DNA from 4 places in the Pueribacillus sp. YX66 genome. Region 2 is predicted to be linked to each of the others. Evidence: riboswitches for the same ligand, from Rfam matches in the RefSeq annotation. Region 2 holds a riboswitch; each other region holds the start of a gene.
What was found. Region 2 has a riboswitch for thiamine pyrophosphate ahead of tenA (thiaminase II). Riboswitches for the same ligand answer to the same signal wherever they lie in the genome.
Positions count from the first base shown of each region.

Region 1: it holds a riboswitch for thiamine pyrophosphate, as region 2 does, so the genes downstream of both, thiT (energy-coupled thiamine transporter ThiT) here and tenA (thiaminase II) in region 2, are expected to answer to the same signal.
Region 3: it holds a riboswitch for thiamine pyrophosphate, as region 2 does, so the genes downstream of both, thiE (thiamine phosphate synthase) here and tenA (thiaminase II) in region 2, are expected to answer to the same signal.
Region 4: it holds a riboswitch for thiamine pyrophosphate, as region 2 does, so the genes downstream of both, ABU914_RS06995 (thiaminase II/PqqC family protein) here and tenA (thiaminase II) in region 2, are expected to answer to the same signal.

Region 1 is NZ_JBEUEL010000011.1:71,129-79,261, reverse strand. Features, by position in the region: gene ABU914_RS07145 (MBL fold metallo-hydrolase) at 1-854, opposite strand, end outside; gene ABU914_RS07140 (aspartyl-phosphate phosphatase Spo0E family protein) at 935-1,132, opposite strand; gene ABU914_RS07135 (Na+/H+ antiporter NhaC family protein) at 1,295-2,860, shown strand; gene ABU914_RS07130 (hypothetical protein) at 2,866-3,039, opposite strand; gene ABU914_RS07125 (glycosyltransferase) at 3,268-5,181, shown strand; gene ABU914_RS07120 (hypothetical protein) at 5,857-6,042, shown strand; TPP riboswitch at 6,306-6,407, shown strand; gene thiT (energy-coupled thiamine transporter ThiT) at 6,489-7,061, shown strand; gene ABU914_RS07110 (DUF4870 domain-containing protein) at 7,168-7,491, shown strand; gene ABU914_RS07105 (zinc ribbon domain-containing protein) at 7,923-8,129, shown strand.
Region 2 is NZ_JBEUEL010000001.1:97,163-105,295, forward strand. Features, by position in the region: gene ABU914_RS00495 (AMP-binding protein) at 1-314, shown strand, start outside; gene ABU914_RS00500 (IS1380 family transposase) at 730-2,046, shown strand; gene ABU914_RS00505 (lactate 2-monooxygenase) at 2,310-3,467, opposite strand; TPP riboswitch at 3,589-3,687, shown strand; partial or broken gene tenA (thiaminase II) at 3,791-4,464, shown strand; gene ABU914_RS00515 (spore coat protein) at 4,540-4,869, opposite strand; gene ABU914_RS00520 (hypothetical protein) at 4,891-5,169, opposite strand; gene ABU914_RS00525 (3-hydroxyacyl-CoA dehydrogenase/enoyl-CoA hydratase family protein) at 5,483-7,864, shown strand; gene ABU914_RS00530 (acetyl-CoA C-acetyltransferase) at 7,896-8,133, shown strand, end outside.
Region 3 is NZ_JBEUEL010000002.1:181,196-189,328, reverse strand. Features, by position in the region: gene ABU914_RS02025 (M14 family metallopeptidase) at 87-1,277, shown strand; TPP riboswitch at 1,339-1,443, shown strand; gene thiE (thiamine phosphate synthase) at 1,602-2,231, shown strand; gene thiS (sulfur carrier protein ThiS) at 2,228-2,428, shown strand; gene ABU914_RS02010 (thiazole synthase) at 2,433-3,209, shown strand; gene thiD (bifunctional hydroxymethylpyrimidine kinase/phosphomethylpyrimidine kinase) at 3,355-4,158, shown strand; gene ABU914_RS02000 (YqzE family protein) at 4,185-4,370, opposite strand; gene ABU914_RS01995 (shikimate kinase) at 4,396-4,905, opposite strand; gene comGG (competence type IV pilus minor pilin ComGG) at 4,911-5,288, opposite strand; gene comGF (competence type IV pilus minor pilin ComGF) at 5,275-5,709, opposite strand; gene ABU914_RS01980 (prepilin-type N-terminal cleavage/methylation domain-containing protein) at 5,702-6,040, opposite strand; gene comGD (competence type IV pilus minor pilin ComGD) at 6,024-6,455, opposite strand; gene comGC (competence type IV pilus major pilin ComGC) at 6,448-6,792, opposite strand; gene ABU914_RS01965 (immunoglobulin-like domain-containing protein) at 7,239-8,133, opposite strand, start outside.
Region 4 is NZ_JBEUEL010000011.1:49,651-57,783, reverse strand. Features, by position in the region: gene ABU914_RS07020 (carbon starvation CstA family protein) at 44-1,729, shown strand; gene ABU914_RS07015 (cory-CC-star protein) at 1,746-2,015, shown strand; gene ABU914_RS07010 (ArsA family ATPase) at 2,006-2,989, shown strand; gene ABU914_RS07005 (hypothetical protein) at 3,193-3,339, shown strand; gene ABU914_RS07000 (YetF domain-containing protein) at 3,378-3,545, shown strand; TPP riboswitch at 3,719-3,821, shown strand; gene ABU914_RS06995 (thiaminase II/PqqC family protein) at 3,966-4,151, shown strand; gene ABU914_RS06990 (hypothetical protein) at 4,299-4,421, shown strand; gene ABU914_RS06985 (hypothetical protein) at 4,446-4,604, shown strand; gene ABU914_RS06980 (ECF transporter S component) at 4,621-5,232, shown strand; gene ABU914_RS06975 (ABC transporter ATP-binding protein) at 5,210-6,913, shown strand; gene ABU914_RS06970 (energy-coupling factor transporter transmembrane component T family protein) at 6,888-7,667, shown strand; gene ABU914_RS06965 (hypothetical protein) at 7,701-7,880, opposite strand; gene ABU914_RS06960 (aconitate hydratase) at 7,921-8,133, opposite strand, start outside.

The DNA.
Region 1 (8,133 bases), on a different contig from region 2:
TGTTTCTTGTATGTATCTTTGTAAAATTGTTGTGCGAGCTCGCTAGCTGTTAAGCTTTTTTCTTCAAGCAAGGCTAGAAATTTATTCGCCTTGTTTTCAATACCGAGGATTCTTCTTTCAATGAGGTCATGAGGTGTTTCAATCACTTGACCGTGACCAGGGTAAACGCGTTCGATATTTAATGCTTGGATTTTTTTAAGTGATGCTTCATGATCGACTAACGTTTTCATTCGATTCCCGAATTCGTCTGGTTCGACGAGGGCATTGCTCGAAATATGTTCGATGAGTAAATCACCAGAGAGTAACGTTTTTCCCGTTTCATCGTAAAGTGCAATTTGGTCAATCGCATGCCCGGGTGTTTCGACTATTTGAAACTCGTTCAGCGAAAGCTCTTCAATATGATGAAGTTCGTATGTTATTGATTGATCAGTATTCTTTTTAGCAGCATTTTTTAAGTAATTGATTTGCTTTTCCCCTGCTTCTCCGCAACCCATTTTATCGTAAAGATCTGCAAAAAATTCAATTCGTTTCTGCAAGTATTCAGGGTCACGTCTTAAGCGAGGAACAGAAAAACGATGACTGTACACAGGGATTTGATAGTTTTCTACGATGCGATTAATTAAGCCGACATGGTCAACATGGTGATGTGTAATGATAATGTGTGTAATGTCTTGTAGTGTAAAATCATGTTTCGCTAACGTGGTATTCAATCCTTGCCAGCAATCATCGATGTTCATGCCTGCGTCTATTAATAATAATGAATGGTCGGTCTTTATTAAATAAAAATTAACGCTTTTTAATGGGGATTTAACGGGAATAATGATCGGGATTATTTTTATATTGTTTGGTATCATGGAACCCACTCCAAACCTCTAACAAGTGATGATTATATTTTATCATATTTTAGTGTAGGGATGGATATTTAGAAGTCGGGTTAATCTCGGGATGGTGTGTGTTTTGAAGAAAAAGAAGATGAATTTGATTGGTATTCATTCAAAAGTTTATCTAACTCCCGGCTAATTCTTAATGTTTTACAGTGAGATAAACCTTTTTTCGTTCCTACTGCAAGTAATCTATTTCGCAAATAATTAATTTCATCTAAAAGTTTTTCGGTTTGGTTGATTTTTTGCATGGTTACAACCCTCCCCGTCCCTTATGTATTTCATGACCTATTTTAGCATATTTTGTAAAGTAAATGTTATAAGGAAAATTAATGGCAGAATTTATATTTTCTTTTAAAGGTCTGAAAGACCATTGTTATGGTAGTATAACAAGTATGGAAGAAGGTGAAACATTGGATAATACGATTTATTCTTTATTGCCCCCACTTTTAGCCATTTTGATGGTAGTTTTTACGCGAAGAGTGTTATTGTCATTAGCGGTTGGAATTGTTACATCTGCTTTTTTATTGGCGAATTTTAATATTTTTGACACGAGTGTCATAATTGCAAATGCAGTGAAACTTATATTTATTAGTGACGGTGCGCTCCATACATCTAACATTTTCATTATGTTGTTCTTACTGTTGCTCGGCATGATTACCGCATTCATTTCAATATTAGGGGGTAGTCATGCGTTTGGTAATTGGGCGATGAAACGTGTGAAAACACGCGCAGGTGCTCAATTTGTCGGATTTATTCTTGGGATTATTATTTTTATTGATGATTATTTCAATGCATTGGCTGTTGGACAAGTGACGCGACCGATTACGGATAGACAAAACGTATCGCGAGCGAAGCTTGCTTACATTATTGATTCAACGTCTGCTCCTGTATGCGTGATTTCACCAATATCAAGCTGGGGTGCATATATTATAACGGTTATTGGATCTATTTTAGCGGTACATGGGGTGAGTGAATATACTGCTTTTTCAGCTTTCATTCAACTTATTCCAATGAATTTTTACGTATGGGCTTCACTCGGAATAGTGTTGGTTGTCATTTTTCGAAACTTTAATCTCGGTTCGATGAATGTACATGAAATGCGAGCGATGAGAGAAGGGCAACTATATGATCCAGCTAAGCCGATTGCTGGTGAACTGAAGAATGAATTACCGACTAGTCGATCTGGGTCTGTTTTTGATCTCATTTTTCCAATCATTGCGCTCATCGTTGGAACAGTTGGGGTGATGATTTGGACAGGCTATCATGCAAGTGAAGGTAGTCCTACTATATTGAAAATTTTTGAAAATACAGATGTTAGTACGTCTCTTTTAGCTGGGGGCTTACTAGCTTTAATTGTTACAACGGTAATGTTTGCAAGGCAAGCTTTCGTTACTAAAAGTGTGGAGCCTCGAATTTTCTATAGGGGAGTAATCGAAGGGATGAAATCGATGCTACCTGCGATTTACATTTTGTTATTTGCGTGGACGATTGTTGATTTGATTGAAAGGTTAGGGACGGGTAAATATTTAGCGAGTGTAGCGGAGATGTGGAATATGAACTCTGCATTTCTTCCGGTTATTATGTTTGTCATTGCGGGAATCATGGCGTTTTCAACGGGTACGTCTTGGGGGTCATTTGGGATCCTTCTTCCAATTGCGGGAGATATGGCAGTGGCTACTGATATTCATATGCTTCTTCCTTCGTTAGCTGCTGTGTTGGCTGGAGCTGTGTTTGGGGATCATTGCTCTCCGATTTCAGATACGACGATTTTATCCTCTACTGGAGCGGGAGCGAACCATATTGATCACGTCATGACTCAGCTTCCGTATGCGTTCATTTCTGCTTTTATTTCATTGATCGGATTTTTCATTGTTGGATTTACTGGTAGCATCTTTCTTGCACTTGCTGTTCTGTTTGGGGTTTTGTTTATGTTTTTTTTATTTGTACAAGATCGCTCCAAGACTCGTACCGATTGACCAAACTATTTGAATAAACCGATTATCATCCAAATGAGCGCGATAAAAGCTATTATGAAAAGAAAAATGGCTAATTTTTCCTTAGTTGGTACAGGAACCATTGCTTTTTTTAGTGTTTGTACATATAAAAATATGAGTAATAAAACGGTCATGAGCGATAGTACTGCGAATAATTTCATTGACGCTCCCCTCCCTTAGGGTATGACTTCGTTTCAACGTTTGCGTCTTATGTACCTTAATAAGGAGAAATTTTCAAGCGAACGAGTTGTTGCTTATATACATATGCGTGTCTTTATGCATTATTAAAAATCGGGATACTGTTTATATCACTATTATTTCGACTATAACAGTAATATAGATTGTTGAAATAAGGGTGAAAGCGTTTGAGAACATATGGGGTTTATTTCATGATTCATTCGCTCGATGTAGTGAGAGGCGGAATGACACGAGCAGCATTGGAACGTGCGAAACTGTTGCGTGCTCATTTTCCGGAAATCGGATTGATTACGTTTGATTATAATCCCGAATATGATAATGTGCTTAATGAATTAAAAAGTGTGAACTTATGGGATAACCATATGCGGCATGTAAATGTATATGAGTTTTTCATGCAGAAGCATATCAATGGAAATGTTGGTCGACATCATATAGGGGAACTTCCAACCGATGATGTATATGAAAAGCAAGAAGTGTCTGATCAGTACGGACAGGTTCGTAAATTAATGTTTATCGATCGAAGGTCGAATAATTTATATAAAGACTACTTTTTTTCTTCGAATGGATCATGTTTTTTTGAGCGTAAGTTTGATTCAGTGACAGGCAAAACATTAAAATGCACGTGGTTTTGTCCGAACGGGGAAGAAAAAAGAACATTCAATAAAGTAAAAGATTATCGGGACTTTTTTATTCGTTCGATTATTAAAAAACACGACGATGTTATTCTATTATCAGATGGACGTTTTTCAGATAAAGTTTTATTTGCGGTTAAAGATCCGAGAATTGCGAAAGTTGCTTTGCTACATAGTCATCATCTTCAAGCACCGTATCATTATGGTAGTCGACTCGTTACTCGGAATGAATCACTCATCAAACATGTGAACAAGTTAGATGCTTTTGTTACATTAACTGAACAGCAAGCGGAAGATATATGTAGTCGATTTGGGCATATTTCGACGATTTATACGGTTGGACACCCTGTACCAGTTCTCCAACCGTTAGTTAAAAAGCAAGACTATGAACCATATACTGCTGTTATTGTCGCTCGTTATGATGGGATTAAACAGATTCCGCATGCGATCAAAGCGTTTAAAAAAGTAATAAAAAAAATACCTCAAGCACAATTAGAAATATGGGGGTTCGGCAAGGAAGAGGCTCTTTATCGACGCCTCATTGCAAAGTTAAAGCTAGAAAACAATGTGTTGATTAAAGGATTTACGAAAAATACCGAAGCGGTTTTTCGGCGTGCTGCTTTTTCAGTTATGACTTCAAAATCAGAAGCTTTTGCGATGTCGATTATTGAAAGTATGTCAGTCGGAACGCCGGTCATTTGCTATGCGTGTCACTACGGGCCACTAGACTTAATAAAACATAAAAAGAATGGGATTTTAATTGAACCAAATGATGTGAATGGATTAGCAAATGCAATGATTGAATTGTTTCAAAACAAGCAGAAACGGAATACGCTAAGCCGAGAAGCGCTGAAGATTGTTGAACAATATAGCAGAGAGAAGACTGCACAAAAATGGGTAACCGTATTTGAATACGCTTTGCGACAAAAAGAGCAGCGCGTTCACCTCTCAAAGATGACAGCGCGTTTCACTAGTTTTATATATGTAGCAGAAGAACAATCATTTCGTTTCGAAGGTGAGCTTCATTTACAGAAAAATACATTCACTTCTAATTTGAAGAAACACATTCGTCTTTCCTTACAATTGCGTAGGCAGAAGCAGTTACTGGATCAATATGTTCCGCTGCCATTTAAGTGGGTTGATGATCATAACAAGATTATTTTTCATGGAAAACTATCTAATGCTCTACAATGGGAAACGGGTGTTTGGAAATTGAATTTAAGTTTTTCGTGTTTAAATGATTGTAAGTTTGTTACAATTAAAGGAAGCGAAAAATGGACATATGAATCACCTATGTATAAGTTAGAAAAATTAAAAATTAAACTGTATCTAAGTAATGACTCTGTAACGATGAAAGTGTTGCGTTCCAATGAAAAACGTTCTTTGAATTTCCAGAAATACCGCGAGCATTTAAAGGAACATTATAAACAAAAACTAAAAAGTCATTTAGTAAAAGCAGGTTTTTTCAAATAGATAGAGAAAAAAGACTATTTACGAGACGAGATTAGAATGAGAAATGGTGTTGTGTTTTAAATTACGATTTTTTTGGCATGTAGTGATGGTGATGAAGTGAATAAACTGTAAGATAATGAAGTTTTCGAAGAAGACAAACACAGTCACTTAATGTAGATAAAAGATTGCTGAACACCCTTCAGAACGGTTTGAAGACTAAGAATTTGATCAAATTATTGAAATATGCGAAGGCGTAAGTGAAGTGACAATAAATCCGACGGGTTACTTACATCTTCAATTTCCAAGCCAGTCTACAAACGACATGCTCAAAAAGATGCCGTTGTCGAAGCCGTAGAAAAGGCGAATTAAAATGCTCAGTCAATTAAAGAGATTACGTATAACAAAGCTCATTCTTAATTTACGTTTCTCGATGGACAGCAAGTATTTGAAAGTAACTTTGATGAGTTTGTATCGATCGCAATCGGTATTTCATGGATGTCGGTACAAATCGATGATGCCAAAGTAATGATCGATGTTGAAGATGAAGTATCTAGTGAAGTGTTTAACACGCTCGTCTATCCTGAAGTGTTAGAAGAAAATAATGAGTAGGGGATTACGCTGTGAAGTGAAATTTATTTGTCATTATTTTGATTTGCTTTCATCACGTTGTTCGGCTGTCAAGCTGAGCGAGAATCGATGGTTTTACTTGATGAAAAAGTTTTAAAAGTTAATATTTCTAAGTCTAATGATTTTGAATCAATCAAGACGTTTGAAGAAGCAATTAGAACGGTTGTTAAGCAAACGGGAAAAGTGATCCAATCGGAATATGATGTGTTAGTAGAGTATGAGAGTATTGAATTGGGTTGCTTTACATACACATGATCTCCATTTATCGTTATGTAAATGAAAGAGCATGTTCAAGTATGTGAGCGATGTTACGGTGTATGTTGCTCCATTGGAAATGTCAAAAAGTTACGAGTATTGAGCACTATAAAGGGTCAGTAAGAAAAAAGATATGCACAGTAGAAATCGATGAATGTATGAGTAAAATGTTTGTGGCCAAATAAATACCTCTCCGTAAGGAAACGGAGCGTACTCGTTGTTTCTTGTAGCGATATAAGCTATACTAAGTTCTGAATTGATAAACGTATCACAAGGGGAGCCAATGGGCTGAGAGTGAACGACTCCGTTCTGACCCTTTGAACCTGTTAGTTAGTACTAGCGTAGGGATGTGATGTATTGATGAAGAAGCGGTTTGTTTCATTGATCAGTTTCTTTGGTCTCCTATGGGATTCGTTTATTACTAATAACACATAGGGGGCTTTTTTATGCAAAATTATCGATTACAAATATTAATTGAAGCGGCGATGTTCGCTGCTGCGGCAATGATCCTTGATTTTCTTCCATCGATCCAAATCGTAGCAGGGATCTCTGTTTCGTTTGCGATGGTGCCGGTCTTCATCGTTGCGTTACGTTGGGGGTGGAAGGCTGGCTTTTTTTCTGGATTTCTTTGGGGTGTATTGCAAATTGTGACTGGTGATGCTACGGTTTTGTATCCTGTTCAAGTACTTGTGGAGTACTTACTAGCTTTTGCAATGGTAGGCGTTGCTGGATTTTTCGCGTATGTGATTCAAGAGAAAATTAAGCATCATCGTAAAAAAGAAGCATTTTTTACTTTAACGATGGCGATATTTCTCGCTAGTTTTGCACGTTATTTCTGGCATTTTGTTGCAGGCTATTATTTTTGGGGTTCGTATGCACCAGAAGGGATGTCTCCTGTATGGTATTCCTTTATCATCAACGGAACGACAATGATCCTTACGTTTATTTTATGTGCGATCGTTTTACTCGCGCTCGTTTCGGTTTCACCGCGTTTACTTGAAAATAAATCATTATCATAATGGGCATCTCGCTTTGATAAATAAAGATGGAGATTTTTATATCTTTTTGTGAATTACAGCATAAACTGTAGTACAATATTCTGTAAAAGGGGGGAGAAGGTGAAATATGTCAAATAGTGATGAAAGATTATTAGCATGTTTAATTTATGTAACGAGCTTTTTCACAACGATTATTGGTCCGTTGCTAATTTGGATCATTAAAAAGGACGAATCGAGCTTTATTGATTATCACGGTAAGGAATATTTTAATTTTTTCATATCTTATACGATTTATATTATTATTAGTTCGATTCTTATGCTCGTACTTATTGGCTTTGTTTTGGCAGCGATCGTCGGAATTTTGGCATTCGTTTTTACAATTGTAGCAGCCATCAAAGCGTTCAACGGCGACCATTATCGCATTCCGCTTGCGATTCGTTTTTTTAAATAAAAACTAAGTATGACCAGCTCTTGATAGAAGGGTTGGTCTTTTTAAGTGAACTACTTATCACTTGAAATTCTACGGATTTTGAAGTGTGAGATTCTCGGGTCATAGCGTCTTTTACTAGTTGACCAAGTTGACTGAACCAATTCTCCAGTTCCAAAAGTTTTCGCTTCTACGCTAAAGCCTAGATGGGGATTCCTTTATTTTTTTATGTTGATTGCTGAATTATGATCATGCATTCAGATAAGTAAAAAAAGAAAATGGAATAGCAACTAGAACAGTAACCGAATGATTACGAAAAGGTTCAGCCAATCGAAATTTATTAAATTTGAAAAAAAAGTTAAGACCACTTTAAATGTGAAATAATTGTAGTGGCTAAACGGATTTACATATGTGACTCGATAATTAAAATGATGATAAAAAAGGCGGTGAATTGTATGGCAGAAAAAGGATGTATCAAATGCGGAGGAACAAAGACAGGAACAAAAAAAATTGCAACGACAGGTGCAGGTTTGTCGAAGATTTTTGATGTTCAGCATAATAAGTTTCTCGTCGTTTATTGCAAAAATTGTGGTTACTCTGAGCTTTATAATCGTAAATCTTCAATGGCGGCAAACGTGATTGATTTATTTTTTGGTGGATAGTCAT
Region 2 (8,133 bases):
TGATTATCGCTGGTGGATTTAACATTTACCCTCGTGAAATTGAGGAAGTACTATACGAACACGAAGCGATACAAGAAGCGGTCGCTGTCGGAGTGCCTGATGAGTACCGTGGAGAAACGGTGAAAGCATTTATCGTATTAAAAGAAGGCAAGCAAGTCACAGAAAAAGAATTGGATGAATATTGCCGGAAACATTTAGCGGCCTACAAAGTTCCAAGACTTTATGAATTCCGTGATGAGCTTCCGAAAACGATGGTCGGAAAAGTATTGCGTCGCGCATTGCTAGAAGAAGAAAAACAAAAAGCGAACAAATAGTTGGATTTTGAATTTATTAATTATTTTTAAGCAATAATGAGTGATTATTCATTCAGTCTTTAATATAAAAACTCGAAATGGCAGAGCACGTTCCATTTCGAGTCTTTTTCTTAGATGATCAATAAAATTTGGAATTGGTTGTATTGTCGCTTTCCCAGGTCTGCTCAAACAAGTTCAAGGGGGTGAAGTTCTAATTTCCGATTGATGAACCCAAAAGTCGTCATCCCCTTTTCTTAAAAAAAGGTAGCAAGCTATATATATATCCTGAACTATTCATAGAAATTAATCGGCGTTCTAGTAATGCTTATTTATCAAGTGGTCTGGATAAATTGGCTATGCACCAAATAAATGAAAAAAGAATCCGTTTCTGTTAAAGTTAAATCACCACAAAATAACCACAGAAAGGATTCTTATAATGGCTACTTTATCGGATTTAACTCTCAATTTCAATCGTCAAATTAAATTGTCAAATAATGGAGGTTCCCTTTCCTCAGATACGGGCGAATTCCTCTTTAGGGAATTCGATGAAACAATAGGGTTTTCAAAGACATTAACTCAACGTCTAGATCTAAAAGATGAAAGGCTGTACCATTTCCATTCGAATGAAAATTTACTTCGTCAAAAGATTTATCAAATCATTGCCGGATATTCCGAAGACGATGCTGCTGATCAATTGACGAATGATCCCGTTTTTACACAAATCATTGGAACAGAAGCATTAGCCTCCCAACCTAGTTTGTCTCGTTTTTTCGCTCGATTTGATCCCGAATCCATTGTGCAATTAAATCAAGCCAATCAAGAACAGCTAGACAAAGTACATCAATTCAGAAAATCAAAGGCACTCATCATCGATTTGGACTCAACACATGCTGACACGTATGGAGAACAAGAGTCTTCAGCGTACAATTCCCATTACGGCACAGTCGGTTTCCATCCAATGGTTGCTTTCGATGGTATAACAGGTGATTTTCTAAAAGCCCAACTGCGACCGGGAAATGTTTATACTTCAAATGGCGTTGTGGACTTTGTAAGACCCCTTATCGAACATTATAACGAGAAATTTCCAGAGACGATCCCATTCTTGCGCGGAGATAGTGGTTTTGCTGTTCCTGCTCTATATGATTTATGTGAAGGTGAGTCGGTCTATTACGTGATTCGTTTGAAATCTAATGCGATTTTGCAACGTCTCGCCGATGAACTACACCCTGCGACCGCACCATCTGATACAACAAAAACAGAGTGTTATTATGAGGAAACCGAATATCAAGCAAAATCATGGTCTAAGCCAAGAAAAGTAATCATCCAATCCGTTCGTCCTGCTGGCGAATTGTTTTTCACACATTCATTCTTTGTAACGAACTTGATCGACGCATTTTCTCCAAAAGATATCGTTAGGTCGTACCAGAAAAGGGGCACGATGGAAAACTATATCAAGGAAGCCAAGCATGGATTTGGTTTCGACAAAATGAACAGTCACTCTTTCCAGGTAAACGAAGCAAAGATGATGTTGAGTCTGTTAGCGTATAACCTAACGAATTGGCTACGCACGCTGTGTTTCCCAGAAGGGCAAAAAAGAGTGCAGATTGAAACGATACGTACAAGAATCATCAAAGTGGCTAGTAAGTTAGTGAAGTCAGGACGATCCCTTTACTTTAAATGGTCCTCTAGTTTTGTGTACCAAGAATTCTTTTGGAAAATACTTCGGCGAATTCAACAACTAAAGCTAGAATAAACCATTCTAAACCTCTTTTTAAAAAATCTAATGTTAGACCAAGGGAGTAGTATACCCAAAAACAGGAATTTTTCGGGCTATCAGATAAATCTTTACCAAAATTTGAAAAACTCTCTTAGTTAGTGCCAACGGAACAAAAAAATGATATCTTTACCTCAATTAATGCCTCCATGAGCAAGGTGTGAATAAATCAGGTATATATCACCTTAGCTCAATATAGCCATGCATAACACAAGCGATAAAAACGTATATGGAGACATATTTTATCGGTACGTTAGCAATGAACGGTCGATTTCAGAAACAGATTTTTTGCCTGATAGCGCCATCGTTAAATCAAAGTCAGCGAGCAAATTACGTATCACTTCTTCCACGCCTTTTTGTCCGGAAACGGCGAGCCCGTAAATATATGGACGTCCAATTAAAACAGCCGAAGCACCGAGTGCTAACGCTTTCAAAATATCCGAACCTCGTCGTATTCCACTATCCATAAGAAGCGGGATTCGACCTTGTGTGACTTGAGAAACTTCAGTAAGCGCATCAAGTGCTGAAATGGCTCCACTTACTTGCCTTCCGCCGTGGTTTGAAACGATGATACCATTGGCACCATGGTACATTGCAAGTTCAGCATCACCAGGATGTAAAATTCCTTTCAAGACGATTGGCAATTGCGTATGTTCACGAATAAAAGCTAAATCTTTCCACGTTAAGCTCGCATTCGAAAAAATTCGTAAAAAATATTGAACGGCTCCCATTACATCTTCTTCCGGACTTTTCTTAAGTTTTGAACGAAATGCAGGGTCTGATAAATAGTTTGCAATTCCTTCTGCTTGCAAGAAAGGCAAGTATGCATTTTCTAAATCTTCTTCTCTCCAACTCAGCATTTGTGTATCAAGTGTGATGACAATGGCCGAATAGCCTGCTTGTTCTGCTCGTTTTAACATGCTTGCTGTGACATCTTCGTCTTTTCCCCAATACAGTTGAAACCATTTTGGCTTATCACCTATCGCTTTAGCAATGTCTTCCATAGAACGCGAAGAGGCTGAACTTGTAATAAACGGGACATTCATCTCTGCTGCTGCTTTGGCTGATGCAATTTCAGCATCGTCATGGACGATCGATTGCACCCCAATCGGTGCAAGCAACAAAGGATAGGGGAATGTTTGTCCTAAAATGGTTACGGACATATCGCGTGTATCGACATCGTTAAACATTCGTGGTGTAATCGACCAACGTTGAAAAGATTCAAGATTGGCTTTCATCGTATCGCCTGCGCCCGCTCCACCTGCGACATACCAAAACGGACCGTCTTCTAACTTTAAACGTGCTTGTTGTTCCCATCTTTCAACGGAGACTGGTAATTTCTTTTCATTTTTCATTCGCTGATAATGTTGCGCTTGTACAACGTTTCCAAATCCTGGCATATGTTATAACCTCCAGTTTGTGTAGAAGTGGTATATGTTTTGCATTCGATTGGATGAATAAAAATCCTCTTTTATTTTGAGAATCTCGTATGTATTTGGTTTGGTTATACTAATTGAATACTTGAATCACTAGGGGAGCATTTTTGCTGAGAGAGAGGAATCTTGTCCCTTTGAACCTGATCTAGGTCATACTAGCGTAGGGAAGTGGTAAAGCTTTTATTGAGCAAATTTTTTGCCATTCCCTTTTCTTGTGGAATGATTTTTTATTTTGTGCTTCTTCCTCGTTTCGAGTATTCAAAACATATAAAGGAGAAGTGATTATGATGCAATTTAGTGATAGGCTTTTTAAAACCGTTGAACCGATTTGGAACAGTTATTTGAAACACCCTTTTGTAAAAGGTATTGGTAAGGGGACTCTTGAGAAGGAAAAGTTCATTTACTATATATGAAGCAAGATTATGTATACTTAATCGAGTACTCGCGAGTATTTGCCATTGGAAGTGCAAAAGCAAATGATTTGAAAACGATGGCAATGTTTGCGAATTTACTTCACGGGACGATGAATTACGAAATGGATTTGCATTGTGAGTATGCGCGGAAATTTGGGATTTCAAATGAAGAGTTGGAAGCGACTAAACCATCGGCAACGATGACGGCATACACGAGTTATATGCTTTCTTAAGCACAGTTAGGCGGGGTTGAAAATGCTGTTGCAGCCGTGCTTGTTTGCGCTTGGAGCTATAATTGGATTGGGAAAGAACTAGCGACATGGCCTGGTGTATTAGAACATGAATTGTACGGTAATTGGGTGAAAATGTATTCTTCTGATGGGTTTACAAAAATTGCGAACGATTGTATCGAATTAATCAATGGCATCTTAAAAGGTAAGTCAGAATCTGAATTCAAACGATTAGAAGAGATTTTCGTTAATACAAGTTGTTTTGAGTATATGTTTTGGGATATGGCTGAAAATGTATCGATGTGTCCGACTCCTTGAAAGTCTTTAAATAAAAAGTGAAGAAGAGGCGTTTGCACGTAGCCGCTTATTTGGCTTGTGAACGCCTTTTTTAGATCAATGCGGAAACTGCGTTGTCATATAGTTTGAGAATTGTTGATGAGACTGTTGCAACTGCTGACCCGTCGCAGCGTCCATTTTGTACCATCCTTTTTGAAACATAATGTTAAAAATCTCACGCTGGCAGTTTTGTGTTTCTGTGTAAATGGAGAGGATGTCTTCGTATAATGCAGCATGACTCGCTTCATTTAATGCCGTATCATACCCATCCGTCATATATTTTTCCGTTGCTAGCATGTCATTAATCCGATCCCGGTCGTTCATCTCAGGAGTTTTCGGTACTTGTGTATTCGGATTTTGAATTTTATTGCTATTGTTCGATTGCATCGTAAACCTACCTCTCTTATATTAGTTTTGCTGTGATTGTATTGTTGGCATTGACTGCGCGTTCAAATGTGTTAGCAGTTTTTCATAATGGCGTTGATGCATTTGGCCAGCTTTTTCAATCGCAAGTTTGATCTCTTGGTCCGCACATTCATTAGCAAAATGATACGCTTTTTTCATCGCGAGCAAATTCCAAGACAACATGTCAGTGACATAAAGATGATCTTTTGTTGACATAACGTTTGGCGGTTGTGGCATAATATTTTGTCCTGCTTGTGAAGATTGCATTTGATTCGTATTCATTAATTTCCCTCCTCTAAAAAATGGGTTAGTCTTAATCGAGATATTAACAAGCCTTTCTTTGAACTATTCTTTACTTTGTTTGCCGATTCTATGCTTATAAAAAATGAATAAATATCTTAAACAGTTATACGAAACGATGCTATTCAATGCCCTTGTCTAAATAAGACGCTTTTCGACAATCGAACGTAAAAAATGTATTTTTTTATTGATAAAACGAAGAATTTCCGTTAATATTAAACATGTAATCTGTAGCAGTTTTTTTTAGTGAAAAAAATGAATGAGCATTCATTCAAGACTAGGAGGTTGTTTCATGATCCGTGATATACAAAGTGCTGCAGTCATCGGTTCAGGAATAATGGGATCAGGAATCGCAGCTCATTTAGCGAATATCGGAATTCCGACGCTACTATTGGACATCGTGCCAAATGAGCTTACGAAAGCAGAGAAAGAGAAAGGACTTTCCCTTTCAAATAGGGCGGTTCGTAACCGCCTTGCTGATGAGGCGATTAAAAAGCTTTTTAAACAAAAGCCTGCTCCGCTTACGAAAAAAGAAAATGCGGGTTTAATTACCGCTGGGAACTTAGAGGACGACCTTGAGAAGCTGTCCCAAGTCGATTGGATTATTGAAGTAGTTGTAGAAAATCTTGACGTTAAAAAACAAGTGTTTGAAAAAGTTGATGCTCATCGCAAAGCTGGAACGATTGTAAGTTCAAATACTTCAGGGATTTCAGTTGAAGCGATGGCAGAAGGCCGTTCAGATGATTTTAGAAAATATTTCTTAGGCACACACTTTTTTAATCCTCCACGTTATTTAAAATTGCTTGAAATTATTCCGACGAAAGATACGCTCCCAGAAGTTGTCGACTATATGAAAACGTTCGGCGAAGACGTACTTGGAAAAGGTGTCGTTGAAGCGAAAGATACGCCGAATTTCATCGGAAACCGTATCGGGACATTCGGACTTCTTCAAACCGTACAAGTGATGCTAAAAGACGGTTATTCGATCAGTGAAGTTGATTCCGTAACAGGAACATTAATTGGTCGGGCAAAGAGTGCAACATTCCGTACACTAGATGTAGTCGGACTTGATACGTTCTACCACGTGGCAAATAACGTTTACAATAATGTTGAAGGCGAAGAAAAAGAAAAGTTTTCTTTCCCTGATTTTATGAAGAAAATGGTTGAAAAAGGCTTGCTTGGAAGTAAGACGAAACAGGGCTTCTTCAAAAAAGAAGGTAAAGAGATTTTGCAACTGAATCCGGAAACGCTGGAATATGAGCCACGTCAAAAATTACAAGCACCTTCGATTGAAATGGCGAAGCAAGCGAAGCGTTCCGAACGTTTAAAAACACTCGTTTACGCTGATGACCGTGCAGGTCAATTGCTATGGAATACGATGGCGCCGTCATTTATTTACTCCGCTGAAAAAGTCGGAGAAATTGCCGATAATATCTATGCGATTGACCAGGCGATGAAATGGGGATTCGGCTGGGAGCAAGGTCCATTTGAATCATGGGATTCCATTGGCCTTGAAAAATCCGTTGCGAAAATGGAAGAGGAAGGAAAAACCGTTCCTCAATGGGTGAAGGACATGCTCGCAGCAGGTCATACGTCGTTCTATAAAAAAGAAAACGGCAAGCTCCATTATTACGATAACGGAACTTACGTACAAGTAGCAGATAACCCGAAAGTGATTCATCTTGCGACAGTCAAGCAAGAAAAAGAAGTTATAAAGAAAAATAGTGGAGCAAGTCTTATCGACCTCGGCGACGGGGTGCTAAATCTTGAGTTCCACTCACAAAACAACGCGCTTGGACTTGATACAATCCAAATGATTAACAATGCAGTCGATGAAATCGAGCAAGGCGATTACAGAGGACTCGTGATCGGAAACCAAGGGAAGAACTTCTGTGTCGGTGCAAATTTAGCACTTATGCTAATGGAAGCACAAGACGACAACTTTTTTGAATTAGAGTTGACGATTCGTCAATTCCAAGATGCGATGATGAGAATTCGTTACGCGAAAAAACCGGTTGTCGCTGCACCATTCCAAATGTCACTCGGTGGTGGTGCTGAAGTTGCGATGCCAGCTGCTCGTATTCAAGCATCATCAGAAACGTACATGGGTCTTGTTGAAGTGGGTGTCGGTCTTATCCCAGGAGGTGGCGGAAATAAGGAGCTTTATCGTCGTCTGCTCGAGCGTATGCCGAAAGGGGTTAACTTTGACCTGCAACAAGTCGCAAACAAAACGTTCGAACTCATTTCAATGGCGACTGTTTCAACTTCAGCGCATGAAGCACAACAAAATGGCTTCTTAAGCTCTGACGATGGGATTAGCTTCAACGGCGATCATTTGTTATATGATGCGAAGCAACAGGTAATTGCGTTATCTGAGCAAGGATACCGCGCACCGCAACGTAAAAAGCTTCCAGTTGTTGGTGAAACAGGTTATGGAACGTTGCTTATGGCGGCGAAAACAATGCAATATTCCGGCTATGTCAGTGATCACGATGTACTCATTGCAAGCAAGCTTGCTTACGTCATCGCAGGTGGAAGATTGCCGTTCGGTACCGAAGTCGATGAACAGTATTTGCTTGACCTTGAAAGAGAAGCATTTTTGAGCTTACTCGGTGAACGAAAAACACAAGAACGTATGCAACATATGCTCGTAAAAGGAAAACCGCTACGTAATTAATTACAAAAAGCATTGAGAGGGAGGAAAAAGCGTGAGAGAAGCAGTCATAGTTGCAGGTGCGAGAACACCAGTTGGAAAAGCAAAAAGAGGAAGCCTTGCACAAGTTCGACCTGATGATCTTGCAGCCGTTGCAGTGAAAGAAACGCTACGTCGTGCGGATGGCTACGATGGTCACATAGATGATTTGATTATGGGGAATTCTACACCTGAAGCGGAACAAGGAATGAACCTTGCAAGAAATGTTGGAGCTCTAGCTGGTCTACCGGAAA
Region 3 (8,133 bases), on a different contig from region 2:
TTTTTACTAAAAATCCTCTTCTATACACATTGTGATATATCATTTTTTAAAATCATAGTGTAGTAAAGAAAGTGAGGGGATGTCGATTGAAAATTATCGTTCAAAAAGGTGATACATTATGGCATTATAGTCAATTGTTTGAAGTTCCATTAGTATTAATCATTGACTCAAACCGCCAGTTAAACGCGGAGAATCTACAAATTGGAAGTACAGTGAAGATTCCAGGTTATATTCAGGAAACTTATACGATTCAAAGCGGGGATACGTTTTCATCAATTGCTTACCAACGAAATGTTTCGCTTCAGCAGCTACTCTTTCTTAATCGTGAATTTCATCCAACAAATTTAAAAATCGGAACGTCGATCAAAATACCAATTCGAGTAACGTGGAGGCTTGTTTTAGACTTACAATCATATGATTACGAGAAGATGATGAGCGATCTTAGAAAACTAATAACGGTATATCCGTTTTTACAACGAAATTCAATTGGTGAATCTGTAATGAACAAGCCGATTCCCCAAGTGATTATAGGAAGTGGAATGAAGAAAGTTCATGTAAATGGATCCTTTCATGCAAATGAATGGCTCACGACTCCTTTAATTATGCTTTTTCTTAATGATTATTTACTTGCGCTTACAAATCAATCAAATCTTCGCGGTATAAATATGTTTTCCTTATATACAAATACTCAAATGTCGCTTGTTCCAATGGTGAATCCCGATGGTGTGAATCTCGTTTTAAACGGTGCACCACAAGAGGAACCGTATCGCTCGACCGTTTTAGAACTAAATGAGGGAAGCAGTAACTTTTCTACATGGAAGGCTAACATACGTGGCGTAGATTTAAATAATCAGTTTCCGGCAAGATGGGAAATTGAAAAAGAAAGAAAACCACGGCAACCAGCACCGCGTGATTATCCTGGAGACAATCCTTTAACTGAGCCGGAAGCAATCGCAATGGCAACTTTAACAAGAAATTCGAATTTCAGTCGTGTATTAGCTTTTCACTCTCAAGGGGAAGAAATTTATTGGGGGTTTGAAGGGTTGGAGCCGCCAGAATCAGAAGTTATCGTGAATGAGTTCTCGAGAGTGAGTGGATATGCCCCCATACGTTATGTTGATAGCTACGCAGGCTATAAAGATTGGTTTATTCAAGATTTTCGACGCCCTGGTTTTACGATCGAAGTAGGTAAAGGGGCGAATCCTTTACCAATGTCACAATTTGGTGAAATTTATAATAAAAATTCAGGCATATTATTAGCTAGTTTGTACATGTAGACGTTGTGTTTTAAATCATTTTTTGCAATAATAAACATAAGTCAGTTACAAATTTAATAAAGAGAAAGGCTAGGGGTGCGTGAAGCTGAGAAAAAGGAGTGTTTTCCTTTTACCCTCATTACCTGATCTGGATTATGCCAGCGGAGGGAAGTCGATTATGTGTGATACCATAATCTAGTCTCGTTTGATTATGGTTTTTTATTTTTATAGGGAAGAGAGTTCTTTTTAATTGATGAATATTTTAATTCTATCTGCCATAGCAAAAAATCTCGCCGTTTGGCGAGTTTTCTTTACAACTGTTCAATGCTTGAAAGGGGTGAGCATTTGCTAGATTTTCGACTATATGTCATTACAGGTGAAGAATTTCATCCGAACCGCTCTATGATTGATGTTATGAAAGAATCACTTGAAGGTGGGGCTGATTTTATTCAATTACGCGATAAAAAAAGTTCAAAAAGGCAAATTTTAGAAAAGGCAAGAGCGTTGCGGGAGTTAACGAAACAATATAACGTTCCGTTTATCGTCAATGATCATATTGATATTGCGATCGCCGTAGATGCTGATGGAGTCCATTTAGGACAAGACGATTTGCCTTTACAAGAAGCTCGCCGAATTATTGGAAATAAAATTATCGGCATTTCTACCCATTCAATTGATCAAGCCCGTTCTGCAGAAAAAGGTGGAGCAGATTATATCGGGGTCGGTCCGATTTTCCCAACAAAAACGAAAGAAGATGTCGTTGACCCAGTTACACTCACTTACTTACGCGAAGTTGTCGAAGAAATTAGCATTCCTTTTGTTCCAATTGGAGGAATTAAGCTTCATAACGTAGATGAAGTTCTCGACGCAGGGGGACGAAATGTCTGTGTTGTGAGTGAAGTTGTCGGTAGTTCAGATGTGAAAAAAACGTGTGAAGCGTTTATTAAAAAAATCAAGGCGAGGGAGAATCGATGAAGTTAAAGGTAAATGGAGAAGAACAACAGTTTTCCGAATTAAAAAACGTAACCGATCTCGTGTCGCATTTTAAACTTGAGAATAAGTTGGTTGTCGTTGAAATTGATGGAGAGGTTATCGATCGAAATGAATGGCAGCATACCCGGTTACAAGAAGGAATGTCAATCGAACTTGTACATTTCGTAGGAGGGGGGTAAAAATATGGATACACCATTAAAAATTGACGGAGTCGAACTTCAATCAAGATTATTTTTAGGAACAGGGCGGTTTGCTAACTCTAATGTTCAAAATGATGCGATTGCTGCCTCTGGAACCGAAGTGTTAACGTTTGCAATTCGAAGAGTAAATTTAAATGAGCCGAGTGAAGATGCAATTTTGCAGCATTTGGATTTAGATAATTTCTACTTCCTACCAAACACATCTGGCGCAAAAACGGCTGATGAAGCAGTACGTATTGCTAGACTTGTGAGGGCATCGGGGTTAAGCAATTGGATTAAGGTAGAAATTTGTGCGAATGAAAAGACGCTTCTTCCTGATCCAGTCGAAACGTTAAAAGCGACGGAACAGTTAGTCAAAGAAGGGTTTGTTGCTCTGCCGTACACTTCGGATGATCCGATTTTGTGTAAGCATCTTGAAGAAGTTGGTGCGTCTGCTGTCATGCCTGGAGCTTCACCAATCGGGACAGGATTAGGATTGTTAAATCCGTACAATTTATCACTCATTGTTGAAGAATCGAAAGTTCCTATCATTGTTGATGCGGGAATTGGATCTGCGAAAGATGTTGTCGAGGCGATGGAACTTGGCGTTGACGGCATTTTATTAAATACAGCTGTTGCTGAAGCAAAAGATCCTGTTAAGATGGCAAAGGCGATGAAGTTAGCGGTTGAAGCGGGTCGATACTCATATCACGCTGGCAGAATTGAAAAAAGCCGATATGCCAAAGCATCAAGCGTTACAACGGGATATGTATCAAAGTAAAAGGAGACCTGTCACGCAAGCAATGCTCGTTATTCGCTCAAAAACAAAATTTTCAATGTTGTGACGTGAGAAGATTTGTACAAATGTGAATTGAAGTATATAATAATGCAAATCGTTTGTTTAAAATTGGAAGGAGGAATTAAAAATGCCTGTTTTTAAAGCATTGACGATTGCAGGTTCGGATAGTGGCGGGGGGGCTGGTATTCAAGCTGATTTAAAAACTTTTCAAGAATTAGACGTATATGGTATGAGTGCAATTACTGCAGTTACGGCTCAAAATACACTCGGTGTTCATGGCGTGTATCCACAGATTGTAGAATCCGTTGTGAAACAAATCGAAGCGGTGGCAGTAGACTTAAAACCGGATGCTGTGAAGACGGGGATGCTTTTTTCAAAAGATATTATTGAAGCCGTCGCAGATCAGATAGAAGAACATCAGTTAGAAAATTTAGTGGTTGATCCGGTGATGGTTGCTAAAGGTGGAGATCAGCTTCTTCAAGATGATGCTATTGAAGCCCTTTGTGAAAAACTTCTCCCGAAAGCAACTGTCATTACACCAAACCTGCCTGAAGCTGCGAGGTTAACAAAGGTTGAAAGCATCGAAAATATTTCCGATATGAAAAAGGCGGCAAAACGTATTCATGAACTTGGAGTGAAGCATGTTTTAATAAAAGGCGGACACTTAAGCAGTGAGCAAAAAGCTATTGATTTACTTTACGATGGATTCACGTATTATTCTGTCTCATCTGATCGCATCGATACGAAACATACACATGGAACAGGATGTACGTATTCCGCTGCGATTGCAGCTGAGCTTGCAAAAGGGAATGGCTTGCACAAAGCGGTAAATAAAGCAAAGCATTACATCACTTGCGCGATCCGATATAGCTTAGCGATTGGAAGCGGGGTTGGACCAACGAACCACCGTGGCCATCGTTATGAACAATAAACAAAAAGCTAAATCAACAACTTGATTTAGCCTTTTCGTTTTTTTCTCATCTGATAAGAGATGAGAAAGGGGATTATTCCAAACCAACGAAATGTAAATGGTTCTTTTCGTTCTTTTTTGATTTGTTTATTAACTTTTCTCTCTTCTTTTGAAGAGAGAACGTATTTAAGCATACTTTCGGTTACATACTTAAAATAATCATCGCTCGACATATGATCACCTTAGCTACTAGTTTGTTCAATTTGTTCCGTTTTTAGTCACTATTGTGATAATCTTTTGAACGGTTTCATCAATCGTGAGCGAGCTCGTATCAATTGTATAGTCCGCTTCTTTATATAGGGGTAATCGTGCTTGTAAGAGAGAGTTTATTTCTTTCATTTTATTTCCAGCGAGTAGCGGTCTTGAATCGTCTTCTCTTAATCTTTCAAAAACTACATCTGGTCTACAATAAAGAAATAAGACCGTTCCATTCTTTTTCATAAATTTGCGATTTTCTTTTTTCAGAATGATGCCTCCACCGGTTGTAATAATCGCATTTTTCGTAGGCAAGGATTGTAATGCTCTCGATTCAGCTTCACGAAAATATACTTCACCTTCCACTTTGAAAATTTCCTCGATTGAGCGTTTCTCTTGTTCAACAATGAACTCATCACTATCATAAACGGGAAGTCCTGTTTTTTCACTTAATACTTTTCCAACTGTTGTTTTTCCTGCACCCATAAATCCAGTAATATAAATGGCGTTCACTTCTGTCACTCCGTCCACTTTATCATTGTTTTCGTTTTTAATTCGTACGTTACTATTACTTTTCGTTCACCAGCTAATTCAGTTGTCGATTTGAACTCGACCGTTACTGTCCTTTCGTCTAAACGCATGACGCGATATGTGACAATTCCAAGTTCAAATACAAACTGTCCATTATCTTCTATTGTATCGGATTTCTTTAGTTGTGACAGCCATTCATTGGAAGCGGATTGAAGAAGCAGTCCGTGTTGAAAATAATTTTTTCGTTCCTTAAAGAAAAGTCGATCACTTTCAAGCAAATCAATTTGGTGGATAACAAGCGCGGAAAAAATTAAGGATAAAATAATCACAAGGGGTAAAATAAAGCCTCGTTCACGTTTCAGCATTGCCATCACCCATCAGTGCAAATTTCCGTTCATATTGTTCGCCACGTTTTCCCTCAATTCGGATTGAAACGATAGTGTCATTTACTTCATAATGGACAGTTTGAATATGTTGGAGCATCACTTCGTGCCCTTTTAAATTGACGCGACGCCGAATGAGATCATTGTACTGTTCATAACTTGCTCGATCCCCATTGTCTAAAACAACGATCAAATGATGATTATTAATAAACATATTTTTTGCACCGTGAATTTCACGGCTGATTTGCATAAAAAATAGTTCAACTTCTTTCACTTGTAATTTATCTGGATGTGATTGCTTGAAATAAGCCAAAATTAACGGAACAATCATGATGACAACTGACAATAAAAATAGTGAAACAATCGTTTCGTATAAAGTGAAGCCGCGATTTCCTCTAGTCATAGCGTATAACTCCACATTCTTCATATGCTCTTCCGTTCCGACCGTCCCATTGGACACAAATTTTTAATTGTACTTCGTTCAATTCCGAATATAACGAAAATACTGTTCCATTTTTCTCAATGGTTTTTTCATATATGTTTTTAAGATTTTTAGCGAGCGCTTCTTCAAAATTATTTTGAAGAATTTCATACGCTGCTAGTTGATCGGCTACCGTCTGTCTTTCATTTAATACGATGAAAAGAACAGGGGCAGTGCTAGCAACGGTTATCGTGACAATAACGAGTGAAAACATCACTTCTATAAACGTAAATCCTTTATAATTTTGTAACATCGAATCGCCCCTTACCGAGCTGGAACGTCAATTTGTATTTTCCGTTGTTCGTATCAACAAAGATCGTTCCAGGATTTCGAATATTACCATTTAAATTGAACTCTATCGTTGTGTTCATTGATCCTTTTTCAACTGTAAAATGTTCAGGGTAGTTTCGCTGCACGATTACTTTATTGTCCATTCTTACTTGGTAAAGAGAAGATGATGTTCGAAAATCAAGCAAAACTGGTTTTCCTCTTGACAAAGCCGTTACTTGAGTAAAATATAAATCATCTTCTAACTGTTCAAAAAAATGTTCGACTTCATGTGCTTCTGATATCGGAGTGAATGAGGGGATGGCAATCAAAATCACGATTCCAAGTATTGTGATGACGATGATGAGTTCAAATAATGTGTAACCTTTTTCGTTAGCCATTGCTCGGTTTAGTCCTTGTTTGAATCACTTTGCCATCATCATTTAAACCTAAGTAAGTGCCATCTGGGCATTTAATACCTTCGTTGACGTCATAGTCTTCAATATAATCTCTAAGTTGACTGATACTTGTAGGTTTTTGACCGTTATGTTCAGATATATAGACACCGACTTGGCCTTGTACCATTTTTATCGTCGCTTCACAGCTTTTGTCGTTAGCGACATTAGAGTTTTTCGTAATGTTTGGTACGATGATTAGGAGCAAAACAGAAATGATGGCTAAGACAATCATCATCTCGATCAGTGTGAAGCCCTGATCGTTCGTTACATATCTTTTCATAATAAACTGTCCTTTCATATAAAATTTTGAAATTTGAATTTTCTGAGTATAAAAACCATGGGGTTGTTAGGGAAAGAAAGATAGTTGAAGTTGATCATGTGAAAAAAGCGAGGGTAAGTTATTCAGGCGATTTGAGAGTAGATTAAAGTGGGTCAACATAAGCATTTTAAAAAATTAACAAATTTTCAACAAACCACCTACCTTTTCTATATTATTTCACTTAAATCATTCTACAGAAAAGAACAAATTCCTTCAAAAGTAAAGAACAATTTTTTTCAGTTATTGACAAGTGATGGATAACAGGTTAAATAATCTGTGATGATTTTCATTTTATATTTAACGAAAAGACTCTTAGACATAAAAATACTCCCTTTTAGTCTAGGTGATTTAACCCGTTTACTAGAAGGGAGTCTACTTACACTTGTGTCTTTTAAATTGTTATTCGTTTATGCTGTTTTATTTCTGCGTTTTAAGAACAAGACACCACCAGTCGCTGCAAGAAGAGCACCGATTAGAATGAGAGTCGGCAGACTCGTTGCGGTTTTTGGTAGCTTTCCACCTTGGGCAGATTTACCTTTGGGATCTGTATCACTGCCTGTTGACGTTTTTGTTTTGCTTTTTTCGCTACCATCATTGTTTGAACCACTACCGCCACTTGAGCCATCAGAATCTTTCGGTCCTTTTGGACCTTGTGGACCAGCAGGGCCTTGTAAGTTCGCTATTTTCTTCCATCCGTCAGCCGTTTTTTCGTACACGTCACCTGTATTCGTATCGAGATACAAGTCACCGACATTACCGGCATCCGCAGATGGTGCGCCTGAACCAGTGAGGATCGCAGAACCTTGTTTGCCATCGTCACCTTTCAGATTGCTTACTTTTGTCCATGTGTTCGGACCACGCTTGTACACGTCACCAGTTGTAATGTCGAGATACGAATCTCCATTCGTTCCGAGACTATCATTCGGAGGTCCTTCCCCTGTGTACCATGAACCGAAAGGTTCAACAACGTTTACAGTGCGTTCGACTGTCGATACATTACCGACACTATCGCTCACCATATACGTAACCGTATATGTGCCGATTGTGTTTGTATCAACGTCACCAGAGATTTCAATATCATCAGAAACATCGCCGTCGAAGTTATCTTGAGCAGTTGCACCAGGTTCCTCATATGAATCCCCTTGCTTAACAATCATTGGGTTATCACCGTTTAACGTGATGGCAGGTGCTTCATTATCGATTGGAACGGTGGCAACTGTAGTATCTGTATCTTCTAGAACCTCACACCAGAAACTCATTGGGATAACAGGATCGTCTGGTCCCCCTAATGGAAATAATAAA
Region 4 (8,133 bases), on a different contig from region 2:
CCTACTTCTAATAAGTAGAAAAATATGAAAGGGAGGGTGAATGATGAGTCCATGGCTTACGACGTTAGGAGCATTAGTTTTTTTCTATTTAGGTTATCGGTTTTATTCTAACTTTTTAGCAGAGAGAATTTTTCGACTTGATCCAAATTACGTGACACCAGCACATCAATTTCACGATGGTGTTGATCATGTGCCGACGAACAAGTTTGTCCTATGGGGACATCACTTTAGTTCAGTTGCGGGAGCGGCACCTATTGTTGGGCCTGCAATTGCGATGATTTGGGGGTGGGGTCCGGCCCTCCTTTGGGTTGTATTTGGGACAATCTTTTTTGCAGGAATTCATGATTTTGGAACGCTTTGGGCGTCCGTTCGTAACAGAGGAAAATCAGTTGGAGTTATTACGAATTCAGTGATTGGAAAACGGGCAAAAGGTTTATTTTTACTTATTATTTTCTTTTTGTTGCTATTAGTCAATGCAGTATTTGCAGTTACGATTGCTAATTTGTTTACTGCTTTTCCTGAAAGTGTTCTTCCTTATTGGCTGCAAATTCCTGTGGCGATTTCGATTGGTTTTTTAGTGTATAAGCGAAGAGTAAAGTTGTTCTGGCCCTCAATCATCGGTTTACTTTTGTTATTTACGTTTATTTTTCTTGGAGCGAAATTCCCGTTACCACTTTCTGAGACAATGTTAGGGCTTCCATCACCGGCATGGTGGGTCATTATTATGCTTTTGTATGGGGCGATCGCCTCAAGACTGCCTGTTTGGACGTTACTCCAACCACGAGATTATATTAATTCGCATATGCTGTTTCTTGGGTTAATCATTCTTTATCTCGGTTTATTTATCGGTAGACCGGACTTTGTTGCACCAATGTTTAACACAAATGTACCGGCTGGGACACCACCGATTCTTCCGTTGTTATTCGTGACGATTGCGTGCGGGGCGATTTCTGGTTTTCATGGACTCGTAAGTTCAGGAACTTCTTCGAAACAGTTGAATCAAGAAACAGACGCCCGTTTCGTCGGTTACTTTGGTGCTGTTGGTGAAGGAATGCTTGCGCTTGCTGCAATTATGGCAACAGCAGCTGGGTTTGCAACATTTGAAGCATGGAGCGAACATTATGGTTCGTGGGCATCCGCAAGTGCAGGAGGAACAGCTGCTTTCGTAACAGGTGCAGGGAGCTTTTTAGCGAATCTCGGTATTTCTCCTATCATTGCGACTACGTTTATTTCGATTATGGTCGTTGCGTTTGCGGCGACTACGCTAGATACGTCAATGCGTCTTCAGCGTTTTATTTTATCGGAAATCGGAGAGCAATATCACGTTAAACCGTTAAAAAATGCAAACTTTAGCACTATTATCGCGCTATTAAGTTGTATTGCACTTGCCTTTTTAGCTGACCCCTCAAACCCGGGAGCTGGCGGAATGGTGCTTTGGCCGTTGTTCGGAACGACGAATCAGTTGACGGCTGGCTTATCGCTATTAATCATTACGATTATTTTATGGCGTCTAGGTAGAAAGTTCATTTATGCGCTTATTCCATTGATTGTTGTCGTTACAGCTACCGCAACGAGTATGGTTATTAACATTTCTAACTATTTAAAAGAAGGAAATACGTTACTCGTTATTGTCGGCACATTCATTCTTGCATTAAACATTTGGCTTATTCTTGAAGGAGTTGCAGCGGTTAAACGAGAGCGACAAGCTCCAATCCCGCCTGCAACGTAAGTAAGGAGTTTGTACAATGAAGAAAAGAATCCAAAGTTTTGCTGACAATGTAAAACACTTTTATACGGAAATGTACTATACACCATATCGGCAAACGATGAAACGTGAAATTCAAAAAAGAGATGATCTATTTAAGCTGCTCATTTATTCAGAGCGATTAGGGCTTCCGAATCCCGCTTCTTTTTATACGCTCGAACTTCTCCCGTTTATGTTGGAAGATTTTCACGAATGGCATATAAGAATGGGAATGGAAAAATCTCCATTGGACGGGTTTCGTTGTTGTTAAATTTTTTTAAAAAAAGGGAGAAAGAAGAAGCGGTAAAGGACACTGGAAAATTAGAAATCACGTTTTTTGGTGGCAAAGGTGGAGTCGGGAAAACGACGTGTTCCGCCACGTTTGCCTTTTCTCTAGCAGAAAAAGGAGTACGCACTCTACTTGTATCGACAGATCCAGCGCATTCATTGGCTGATTTAATCGGAAAGGCTGAAGTTATCCCCTATTTGCGCATACATGAATTAGATACATCTGAGGCGGTGGAACGCTACCTCAACGAAGTGAAACAAAATTTGGAGAGGTTAACTGCTCCTGATCTGAGAAAAGAGGTTGAGCGTCAAGTTGATTTTGCGGCGGTATCTCCTGGTGCGGAAGAAGCAGCATTGTTTGATGAATTTACGAAAATTCTGTTGGAGGCGGAAAAAGAATATGCTCACGTCGTGTTCGATACAGCACCAACGGGACACACGCTACGTTTACTTTCATTGCCTGAAATAATGGAAGTGTGGATGGACGGGATGCTCTCGCAACGTAAGAAGTCACAGGAGATGCAGCAAATGTTAGACAATATAGCAGGAGTTCAAGAACGAGATGAACGGGTCGATGATGTGTACCATTTGTTGTACAAACGCAGGGAGCGTTTTTCGCAAGTGAAAGATTGGCTCTTAGATGGAGACCGGACGTCTTTTTACTTTGTACTAAATCCAGAAAGGCTACCAATTTTAGAGACCGAAAAAGCGATTAATCTATTGAAAAAGCATCATATATCGATAGGCAGTTTAATTGTGAATCGAGTTTTGCCAAAAGATGTAGATGGAGAATTTTTAGCAAAAAGAAGAGAGCAGGAAAAAGAGTATCTTCATGAAATTGAAATACGATTTTCGAAATTTAATAAAATTTATATTCCGATGCAACCAACAGACGTTACAAAAGTGGATGAACTGAAAAAGCTTACACGGTATTTTTCTGACATTTCATGCATATGATTTTGCCACAGTTGGACAATAAAAGGTAACGTCGTCAGTATAAGGAGAATCTAAACATGGCAAACGTCGCTTTTTTTGTCGTTGCGACTGTTTTGTAACGATTTGGGGGTAGAATAGTCAATTTCTCAAATGACGATACCACAAACGGTCATTATGATTGCACTAGGCACGCTATTAATTCAACCGATAACTGGGAATGGATTATGGCCAACTTTTCTCTTACTAGTGTTCTCGTTGCAAGTTTAGTCGTAACTGAATTAATTGGATTAAATTTTAATAAGTCCGAGTCATTAATTAGGGGGAAAGCAGTACCTGTCATTGAAAACGGGGCATTAGACGAAAAAAATTAAAAAAGCTTCGTCTAACCGTCGATCAATTGGAAGCACAGTTGCTTCAATCGGGGATCAGTTCGATTGCTGATGTCCAATATGCGACAATCGAATCAAATGGACAAATTGGTTATACGTTAAAGCAAAAAAAGCAATCAGCGACAAAAGAAGATATTCAACGACTTATACACCTCATTCAGACGGGGCAGTTGAAGCAGCAATCATAAACGCCTGAGGGTGAAGATATTTTTAAAGAAATTCAACATTGTAATCTAACATTGCCACCTAATAGATTACAGTGAGTTTCTCCATTAGTTCAATTGTACTGAAAAGCAGAAAAATTCAAATTCATCTTTGACGTTCTTAAAAGGATGTGCTAGACTTGGCAGTAATTGAATAGGAAATCCACTAGGGGTGCCGTTCTGGCTGAGATAAGACGTTGTCTTGATCCCTTTGAACCTGATCTGGTTAGTACCAGCGTAGGGAAGTGGAGTCGACGAGGTTATGTATTACATTGCCCAATTTTGTGATGTGCACGTGTGCGTGGGTTTAATGAATACTGATTTAGACGATATACGTAGAGTCGCTCCCTTCCGGAGTGGCTCTTTTTTTAGTGGGTTTTCTAAAAAATTAGGGAGGAAAAGGGAATGAGATGGAAAGAAGCAGATTATTTTTTTGAAGCGACTTACAAGCATCCATTTGTTCAAGGAATCGGGAAAGGAGAGTTGAAGAAAGAGCAACATATTCATTATATTAAACAAGATTATGAGTACTTAAATGCGATAATTCGCTATCATCCGTTAGGGATGGAAAAGTGTACAACACATGTTTAATACGAGTATCTGTTCTATCTTAAGTGAAGAAACTCACCTGCAAAATAACTTCTGTGAAGTTACAAAAGTAAGATACGAAGATTTATAAGGAGCTCCTATCGCACAGCATTATACAACATACATGCTCCATATTTCTCAAGAGGGGAAATGATCGCAGTTACGTTACCATGTTCATGGGTGTATTTATATATCGGTGAAAGATTAATTGAAGAGTTTCAGCCTGATAAAGATTATCTATTCTATGAATGGATTACGTTTTACGGAGCGTAAACTGAACCTAGAATTTACGTGTATTTGGAAAAGTTTGATGAAATTACAAAAACAGCGTCAGAAGAAGAGAAGGAGCGTTTGAAAAAGCATTTTATCATTAGCAGTGAGCTAGAATATATGTTTTTTAATATGCCTTACACCGGTCACAATTGGCTATTACAAAAACAAGTAACAAAAGTATAGAAAGTAGGGGGATTTGTTGCAACGTTCAAAAACTATGAATCTACGGGAGATAGTTGTCATTGCATCAATTTCTGTTGTGTTTGGTGTACTGTATCTCGCTTGGATTATTTTTGGTCAATTTATTAAAGGCATTTTCGGTCCAATTGCACATGGAGCCATTTCAGGCGTTTGGATTATGGCACCTGTCCTTTGTGCCTATATTATTCGCAAGCCAGGGGTTGCGCTTTTAGCGGAGATGATCGCGGCAGGAACAGAAGTGCTAGTCGGTTCTGTAAATGCAGGAGTTATTCTTATTGTCGGTTTTACACAAGGGCTCGGGGCTGAACTTACCTTCGCTCTTTTTCTTTATCGGAGCTATCGTCTACCTGTTTTAATGTTAGCCGGAATGTTTGGTATGGTTGCGAATTACTTGACGTTTTTCTTCATTCATGGTTACAGCGAATTTGCATATGGTGTGCGGGTACTTATGGTTGGTGCCATGCTTATTAGTGGTGCAACTATAGCCGGTTGGGGAAGTAAAAAAATTGCAGATGCACTTAGCCGTACCGGTGTGCTAAACAATTTTGCTTTAGGAAGAATAAATCAGAAAAAAAGGATGGAAGAGAATGCAATTTCTCACGATGGATAATGTATCGGTTCAGTATCCTTTTCAGCACAAGCGTGTGCTGGAAAGGGTCAATTTATCAATTAATAAAGGTGAAATCATCTTGATTCTAGGACCAAGCGGAGCAGGGAAAAGCACGCTTGCTTTAACGCTTAATGGCATCATTCCAAGGACGATTGAAGCAGAAATGAATGGTTCAGTAGAGATGCTAGGTTCCTCAATTATAGAGAAAACACCGCGTGAACTGAGTGAGCGTATTTGCATGCTCTTTCAAGATCCTGACACACAATTTTGTATGCTTACGGTTGAAGATGAAATTTTGTTCGGTTTAGAAAATTTGCGTTTGTCACGTGCTGAGATGGAAGTACGCCTAGAAAAAAGTTTAGAAATCGTTGGACTTTCAGAATGGCGAAAAGCGCAAATAAAAGAGCTGTCCGGGGGGATGAAGCAAAAATTAGGGATTGCCTGCTTGATCGCGATGGATGCCGATTTATTTATTTTAGATGAACCGACTGCAAATTTAGATCCGATGAGTACTGATGAAATTTTTTCGTTGTTATTGTCCCTAGCGAAAGAGTATTGTAAAACATTAGTATTGATTGAGCATAAACTTGATTATTTGTTACCTCATGTAGATCGGATTATCATGCTTGATCATGAAGGACAGATTATACTTGATGACGATCCGTGTACAATTTTTATGAATGAGTATGACACGGTTGTGAAACAAGGAATTTGGGTTCCGTATATTTGTCAAGCAGCAAAAAAACTTGAAAAGCAAGGGTTTCAATGGGATAAATTTCCATTGTCATTAGAACAATGGGAGCGTGAATGTAAAAAGTTCGGTTTTGAATTACAAGCTGATTATAAGTTTGTGGATGAGCAGCAACAGTTAAATCAGCATAACGAAGCGAGTCCCATTTTGCAGTTTTGTAATGTTACATTTGCCTATACTGATCGGTCGATTTTGAACAAAATTGATTTTTCCATTCAAGCGGGTCAGTTTGTTTCGATTGTCGGACCGAACGGCACAGGAAAAAGCACGCTTGCACAACTTATTGTCGGTCTTTTAAAGCCGACTAGTGGAAATATTTATTTAAATGGGTACCCTGTTACGAAGTTGAGGACATCGGAAATTATGCAACAAATTGGCTTTGTGTTTCAAAATCCGGAACATCAATTTATTTGTGACACGGTGGAAGAAGAGCTTGCTTACAGTCTAAAAATTTTAGGTTGGGAAGAAAATGCGCGGAAAAAACGCGTTGATGAAATGCTCAAGACTTTTCATCTTGTCCATCAGCGCCAACAAAACCCGTTTACGTTAAGCCAAGGACAAAAGCGACGACTTTCGGTTGCAACAATGCTCATCAGTGACCAGCAGTTATTAATTCTTGATGAACCAACGTTTGGACAAGACGGTGTAAATACAGAAGCACTTATGAAACTGCTAGTTAACCTTCAAGCCGAAGGAAAGACGATTATGATGATTACGCATGATATGGACTTAGTATATCGCTATGCTGATAACGTAATTTTGCTACGTGAAGGCTCAATTAGGTATGCAGGCGATGTCGTTTCATTTTTTATGAATGAAGATAAATTACACGAGTCGTCAATTACTGTCCCACTTTCGTTTACATTGGAACGATGGATGAAAAGTATTGAAGAGAGGCGTACATATGTTAGAACATTACCAAAAAAGTAATCACTTTTTGCAACGAGTCAATCCGACGTTAAAGCTAATTTGTGTTTTTGTAGTTATTTTTATGATGATTTTTATTTTTGATCCATGGACACCGCTTATTTTGTTCGTTTTGACGATAAGTGTGATAGCAATTTTTGGTGGGGTTTCTATACGCTTCTTGTTTCTTCTGTTGTTGCCGTTTAGTTTATTTGCGTTTAGTTTTGTTTGGATTAATGTTGCTTTTCCTAGTGAGCGTGGGGAAACGATTTTATTTTATATTGGCAGTATGCCTGTCGCAAAAGAGAATTTGATGATCGGTATATCGCTTGGTCTTCGTTCTTTTGTTTTTATTTCATGGTCTTTGTTATTTGTGCTAACAACAGAGCCGACGAAGTTTATGTTAAGTCTTATCCAGCATTGTAAACTTTCACCGCGGTTCGGATTTGGAATGATGGCAGCTTATCGCTTTTTTCCTATGTTTCGACAGGAATTGCAACAAGTTCGTGCGGCCCATCGTATTCGGGGATTAGGTGAATTACGTGGACTCAAAGGACGATTGCAAGAAACAAAACGATACGTTATCCCATTACTCTCAAGTGCGATTAGAAAGGCAGAAAGGGTTGCTATTGCGATGGAGTCAAAAGGTTTTGATGGCAGTCGGAAACGGAGTTATTATTATGTCATACCGTGGACGAGAATGGACATTGTATTCGGGAGTAGCTTCATTCTCTTTTGTGTAGCACTATTGTTTGTAAGAAATTATTTTTTTATTTAAATAGGCTGTCCCGAAAAGACAGCCACACAATTTTTAGTCTAAGTAGCGGTTCATTTCATCGACTGAGAGGGGGGCGGATGGTGATGTGCTTTCACCAGGCATCACTACTCCTTCTCCGTCACAAACGGAACAAGAGTATTTCCAATTTTCATCATCAGAAAGCATACCGGTTCCGTCACAAGCTTTGCAAATGTGTTCACGATTGACACCCATATTAGTGTCCCTCCTTGTTTTAAGAAGTTATTTTCAATGATTACACTTCTATAAAAAACGGTTCTGGTTTATCTTTTACTAAATTAATAAGGCCACCTTTTAACATAATGTCGACTTGTCTTTCAGATAGCGTGTGCCTTACTTGAAACATATGTCCTTTATCTTTAATGGTAACGGTTAATTCGTTTCCTTCTTGAATTGTTTGTCGAATGTTTTTAATTTGTAGTACATCACCTTGTTCGAGCTTGTCATA